2 regions of the Dactylosporangium thailandense genome follow, and region 1 is predicted to be linked to the other one. Evidence: riboswitches for the same ligand, from Rfam matches in the RefSeq annotation. Region 1 holds a riboswitch; the other holds the start of a gene.

Region 1 (3,338 bases):
TACTCCCAGAAGCAAGGTGGGCAGCGGACAGTGCTGTCGCCACCTCCTCCCCGCGACTGCGGCGGGGTCCCGCGCCCGTTCTGCGACGTATCTCTGGGGCGCGGAATGCGGAGTTCCAAGGCCGACTGTACCAGACCCACAAAATCCAAACATGTACAACAATGAAACCGACACATACCTTCAGGCTCATGCGTCGACTGCTCACCGCCCTAGCCGCGACGGCCGCCACCGTCGCCGCGCTCCTCGCCGCGCCCTCCGCCGCCCACGCCGAGTCCAACGGCGGGGTGCGCATCCTGCCCCTCGGCGACTCGATCACCGACGGCTTCAACGTGCCCGGCGGCTACCGCATCAACCTGTGGCGCGCCCTGGCCGGCGCCGGCCACCCCGTCGACTTCGTGGGCTCCCAGTTCAACGGCCCCGCCGACCTGCCCGACCACGACCACGAGGGCCACCCCGGCTGGCGCATCGACCAGGTGGACGCGAACGCGAGCGCCTGGGTGTCGTCCACCGCGCCCCGCAGCGTGCTCATCCACCTGGGCACCAACGACGTGGTGCAGAACTACGACCTCGGCAACGCGCCCGCGCGCCTGTCCGCGCTCGTCGACCACGTGCGCGCGGCCGCGCCCGGCGCCGACGTCTTCGTCGCCTCGATCATCCCGCTGGCCGACGCCGGGCGGGAGTCGGCCGCGAACGCGTTCAACGCCACCATCCCCGGCATCGTGGCCGGCAAGGGCGCCAAGGTCCACTTCGTCGACATGCACGCCGCGCTGGGCACCGGCGACCTCGCCGACGGGGTGCACCCGACCCGCGCCGGCTACGACAAGATGGCCGTGCGCTGGGCCTCGGCCCTGGCCGCCGTGCCCGGCTCGGCCGGCGACGACGGGGCCGCGACCACGCTGCCGTCCGGCTCCTCCATCTCGCTGCGGGCCACGACGGCGTGCTGCACGACGCGGTACGTCCGCCACATGAACGGCCTCGGGTACACCGAGAACGTGTCCTCCTCCAGCGACCAGCTGCTCAAGCAGGACGCCACCTGGCGCGTGGTGCCCGGCCTCGCGGGCGGGTGCTACTCCCTCCAGTCGCGCAACTACCCGGGCTACTACCTGCGCCACCAGAACGGCCGCGTGAAGATCAGCGCCGACGACGGCACGGCCCTGACCCGCGCGGACGCGACCTGGTGCGCGAAGACGGCCCCCGGCGGGGTGCGGCTGGCGTCCTGGAACTTCCCCGGCTCCTACCTGCGCCACATCAACGCGGAGCTGTGGCTGGCCACGCCCGGCGGCACCGCGGCCCGGGACACCGCCGGCAGCCTGGTTCCCGACATCACGTGGGCCGTTGCCGCGCCGTGGGCCCCGTAGTACGGTCGGCCCGACAACCGCATACGCGCTGCTCGACCCGCGACGGGAGAGTCCCTGGAAACGGGGCGCCGAAGGAGCAACTCCTCCCCGGGAATCTCTCAGGCCCACGTACCGCCGCGGGAAGGCGACTCTGGAAAGCCGGGACGCCGCGTCCCGCGCCCACGGTGCAAACCGCCGGCCACCCTACGGGCGGCCGTGCCGGTGAAGCTCTCAGGCATTCGATGACAGAGCGGGGAGGCTCGACCCTCGACAACAGGGAGCCTCCCGTGACGCTCAGCGCGTTCGACCTGTACTCCATCGGCATCGGCCCGTCCTCCTCGCACACGGTCGGGCCGATGCGCGCCGCCCGCCGCTTCGCCGTCCGCCTGGCCGAGGCCGGGCTCCTGCCGCGCACCGGTCGCGTCAAGGCCGAGCTCTTCGGCTCCCTCGGCGCGACCGGCCACGGCCACGGCTCGGCCCGGGCGGTCGTCCTGGGCCTGCGGGGCGAGGACCCGGCGACCGTGGACACCGGGACCGAGGTGGCGTCCGACGGGCGGATCGCGCTGCTGGGCGAGCACGACATCCCCTTCAGCGCCGACGCCGACCTGGTGCTGCACCGCCGCCGCAGCCTCCCCGAGCACCCGAACGGCATGCGCTTCACGGCCTGGACCGAGGCCGGCGAGGAGCTGCTCACCCGCACCTACTTCTCCGTCGGCGGCGGCTTCGTGGTCGGCCCGGACGGCGCCGTCGCCGAGGCCGACGTGCCGGTCAAGTTCCCGTTCACCACCGGCGCCGAGCTGCTCGCGCACTGCGAGGGCCGCTCGATCTCCGACGTGATGCTGGCCAACGAGCTGTCCTGGCGCTCGGAGGCCGAGGTCCGCGCCGGGCTGCTCCACATCTGGGCGGTCATGCAGGAGTGTGTGCGCAGCGGATGCACGCGTCCGGACGGCGTGTTGCCGGGCGGGCTCAAGGTGCGTCGGCGAGCGCCACGGCTCTACAGGGATCTATGCGAAAAATCGGATATATCTGATCCGCTGCACGTCATGGACTGGCTCAACCTCTACGCGCTGGCCGTCAACGAGGAGAACGCGTCCGGCGGGCGGGTCGTCACCGCCCCCACCAACGGCGCGGCCGGCATCATCCCGGCCGTCCTGCACTACGCGGTATTTCCGAAAAGCGGCCGCTTCGTCCCGGGCGCCGACGACGACGGCGTGGTCCGGTTCCTGCTCGCCGCCGCGGCCGTCGGGATCATCATCAAGGGCAACGCGTCCATCTCCGGGGCCGAGGTCGGGTGCCAGGGCGAGGTCGGCTCCGCCTGCGCGATGGCCGCCGCCGGGCTCTGCGAGGCCCTCGGGGGCGCGCCCGGCCAGGTCGAGAACGCGGCCGAGATCGGCCTCGAGCACAACCTCGGCCTGACCTGCGACCCGGTCGGCGGCCTGGTGCAGATCCCGTGCATCGAGCGCAACGCGATCGCGAGCGTCAAGGCGGTCAACGCGGCCCGGCTCGCGCTCAACGGCGACGGCGCGCACCACGTCACCCTCGACAAGGTCGTGCGCACCATGCGGGAGACCGGGCGGGACATGTCGGTGAAGTACAAGGAGACCGCCCGGGGAGGCCTTGCCGTCACCGTGATCGAGTGCTGATGCGAAGCTGTGCGCTATGGCGCTCGGCGTGATGGCGAGGATCGGCCGGTTCTGCTTCCGGCACCGCTGGTCGGTGATCGGGGTGTGGCTGGTGGTGGTCGTGCTCGGCGGCCTCACGTTCGGGCCGGTCTTCAGCGCGATCGCGGACGCGAGCAACCCCAGGCACGTCGAGTCGATCGACGGGCTGGACGCCATCGCGACCGGCAACGACTCCAGCGGCACCGTCATCGGCCTCGTCGACCACGTCGACCCGCAGGCCCCGGCCGTCCGCACCGCCGTCGGCGCCGCGGCCGCCGACCTGGCCGGGTCGACCGGCGTCACCGCGGTCGACACCCCGTTCTCGGTGCCGGCCGCGAAG
Region 2 (3,338 bases), 1.2 Mb from region 1:
GTGAGGTGTCCCGCGCCGACTCCAGCTCCGCCGTCAGCCGTGCCACGTCCGCGGCCAGGACCTCCGGTGCGACCAGCGACGGGGGCAGGGCGCGGTGTTCGCCGGCCTTCTTGGCCTCGATCAGGTCCGGGACGTAGGGGAGGGTGTTGAGCACGCGCAGGTCCGACTCGATCTCGCCGGTGCGCATCAGGTGGATGCCGGTGTGCAGCACCCGCAGGGTGTAGAGGGCGGGCTTCAGCTCGCCGGTCTTCGCGTGCAGCAGCCACTGGCCCGAGGCGAAGCCCAGGTAGTGCCGGGCGTGCTCCGGGGTCAGGCAGTGCGGGGCCAGGGCCTTGAGCTCGTCGTGCAGGGGGCCGGTGCGCACCACCAGCGGGGAGAGCAGCTGCTCCAGGACGTACCCGTTCGGGCGCAGGAGGAGGCGGACGAACTTCGCCAGCTCCTGGCTGACGATGTCCAGCTCCATGCCCTCGCGCTCGCCGCCCACCTCCACCGTGTCCGGGCCGGTGTCCAGGCCCACCACCTCGTCCAGGGGCAGGAGGTGGCAGGCGCGCAGGTCCAGGTCCGAGTCGACGGAGGCGAAGCCGTAGAGGTGGGCGCCGCTGACCGTGGCGAAGGCGAGGGGGTACGGGTGCTCGTCGGCCACCGCACCGGCCCAGGCCGGGATGCCCTCCGGGGCCGGGGGCTGGGCGGTGGTCGCTCGCACGGGCGGTACAGGTGCCGTGGTTCGCAGGGCGAACAGGAAGCGCTCCACCGCGGCCCGATCGGGCTCCTCCCGGAGCTTCGACGCCGACTCGGCGGCGGCCAGGCCGGCGGTCAGGGCGCCGGCCAGGGACTGGAAGTCCTCCCAGCTCAGCTCGCCACGGCGGATCGCCAGGAGCTCGTCGCGCCAGGGGGTCACGTCCACCAGAACCTCGCCGGTGCGCAGGACGTGGGCGCCGGCGCGCAGCAGGCGGGCCATGTGCATCGCCTGCTTCCAGCGGACCTCGCCCGTGCGGGCGCGCACCGAGGTGAGCTTGCCGAGCTGGTCGCGGGCGTAGTCGCCGTAGGTGCGGGCGGCGCGGCGGGACAGGAACGCCGGGCGCAGCTCCAGCAGCGCGCGGCCGGCGTCCGTGACGTGCTCGACCAGCGGCGCCGACAGGCACTCCCACACCGTCGGGTTCGCCGCGAGGGCCAGGGTGCAGGCCCGCTCGACCTCCCACGAGAACTGCTCCGGCAGCGGCCCCTCGACGTGGGTGGGCGGCTTGTCCAGCGACCAGAAGGCGTCGCTCGGCGTCTGGAACACGCCCCGGCGGTCGGTGTCGGAGTCCGGGCCGTCCAGCCCGTAGGCGCGGGAGCCGACGACCGCGGAGTAGATCGTGTGCTTCGCCACGATGGTCAAGTCCTGCACTGTTGGTAGGGTAGTCCTGCCGGCAATACCCGCGCGGGAGAGATCGCTGTGCAGAGCAGCGACGCCGAAGGGGCAAATCCTCCCCGGAACCTCTCAGGCAAAAGGACCGCGGCGGGTTGGCACCTCTGGAGTCTGCGACAGAGGGGGAGGAGCGCACGTTCGCCCCTGTCCCGCGATCCGCCCAGAGAGTTGTGGCCCATGACCAGTTTTGCCGCGCGGCACATCGGCCCGAGCGCCGACGAACAGGCCCGGATGCTCAAGACCGTCGGGTACGAGACGGTCGAGGACCTCATGACCGCCGCGATCCCCGGCTCGATCCGCTGGCACAAGCCGCTGGACCTGCCGCTCGCCGCGTCCGAGGCCGAGGTGCTGGCCGAGCTGCGTGCCCTCGCCGCGGCGAACCGGACCCTGGTGTCGATGATCGGCCTCGGGTACCACGGCACCCACACCCCGCCGGTGATCCTGCGCAACGTGCTCGAGGACCCGTCGTGGTACACGGCCTACACGCCGTACCAGCCGGAGATCTCCCAGGGCCGGCTCGAGGCGCTGCTGAACTTCCAGACCGTCGTCGCCGACCTCACCGGGCTGCCGGTCTCCGGGGCGTCGCTGCTGGACGAGGCGACCGCGGCCGCGGAGGCGATGACCCTCGCCCGGCGCTCGTCGAAGGTGAAGTCCGAGGTGTACGTCGTCGACGCCGACGTGCTCCCGCAGACCCTCGCCGTCATCCGGACCCGCGCCGAACCGCTCGGCATCGAGGTGCGCGTCCTCGACCTCGCCGTCGAGGAGCTGCCCGAGGCGTTCTTCGGGGTGCACCTGCAGTATCCGGGCGCCTCCGGGGCCGTGCGCGACCACGAGGCCCTCATCGCCCTGGCCCATGAGCGGGGCGCGATCGCCACCGTCGCCGCCGACCTGCTCGCCCTGTGCGTGCTGCGCGAGCCCGGCGCGATCGGGGCCGACGTCGCCGTCGGCAGCGCCCAGCGCTTCGGCGTGCCGATGGGCTTCGGCGGCCCGCACGCCGGATACATCGCGGTCCGCCAGGGCCTCGAGCGCACCCTGCCCGGCCGGCTCGTCGGCGTGTCCAAGGACGCTGGCGGCGCCCCCGCCTACCGCCTCGCGCTGCAGACCCGCGAGCAGCACATCCGCCGCGAGAAGGCGACCAGCAACATCTGCACCGCGCAGGTGCTGCTCGCCGTCGTCGCGAGCATGTACGCGGTCTACCACGGCCCCGACGGGCTGCGGGAGATCGCCGCGCGGACCCACGACATGGCCGTGCGCCTCGCCGCCGGGCTCAGCGCGGGCGGGGTCACCGTCGAGCACCGGGCCTTCTTCGACACGGTGACGGCGGTCGTACCAGGGCGGGCCGGCGAGATCGTCGAGGCCGCCGCGGAGCGCGGGATCAACCTGCGCCGCGTCGACGCCGACCGGGTCGGCATCGCCTGCGACGAGACCACGACGTTCGGGCACCTGCGCGACGTGCTCGCCGCCTTCGGCCTCGCCCACGCCGACGTCACCGGGCTCGACACGGCCGACACGGTCCCGGCGCAGCTGCGCCGCGCGTCGGACTACCTCACGCACCCGGTGTTCAGCAGTCATCGATCCGAGACGGCGATGCTGCGGTACCTGCGCCGGCTCTCCGACAAGGACTACGCGCTCGACCGCGGCATGATCCCGCTGGGCTCCTGCACCATGAAGCTCAACGCGACCACCGAGATGGAGCCGATCACCTGGCCCGAGTTCGCGAACGTCCACCCGTTCGCGCCCGACGCGCAGACCCAGGGGTACCGCCGCCTCATCGCCGATCTCGAGCGCTGGCTCGCCGAGGTCACCGGCTACGACGCCGTGAGCCTGCAGCCCAACGCGGGATCGCAGGGCGAGCTCGCGGGGCTGCTGGCGATCCGGGCCTACCACCACGACCGCGGCGACACCGAGCGCGACCTGTGCCTGATCCCGT

What was found. A riboswitch is a leader RNA that binds a small molecule or an ion and turns the genes downstream of it on or off. The one in region 1 is predicted to bind glycine.
Region 2: linked by a shared signal. The riboswitch ahead of gcvP (aminomethyl-transferring glycine dehydrogenase) and the one ahead of AC6JBM_RS01145 (L-serine ammonia-lyase) in region 1 are both predicted to bind glycine.

The regions. Positions count from the first base shown of each region.
Region 1 is NZ_AP029195.1:276,746-280,083, forward strand. Features, by position in the region: gene AC6JBM_RS01140 (AbfB domain-containing protein) at 189-1,358, shown strand; glycine riboswitch at 1,392-1,482, shown strand; glycine riboswitch at 1,487-1,588, shown strand; gene AC6JBM_RS01145 (L-serine ammonia-lyase) at 1,580-2,980, shown strand; gene AC6JBM_RS01150 (MMPL family transporter) at 2,997-3,338, shown strand, end outside.
Region 2 is NZ_AP029195.1:1,476,895-1,480,232, forward strand. Features, by position in the region: gene AC6JBM_RS06340 (nucleotidyltransferase domain-containing protein) at 1-664, opposite strand, end outside; partial or broken gene AC6JBM_RS06345 (nucleotidyltransferase domain-containing protein) at 725-1,378, opposite strand; glycine riboswitch at 1,412-1,506, shown strand; gene gcvP (aminomethyl-transferring glycine dehydrogenase) at 1,586-3,338, shown strand, end outside.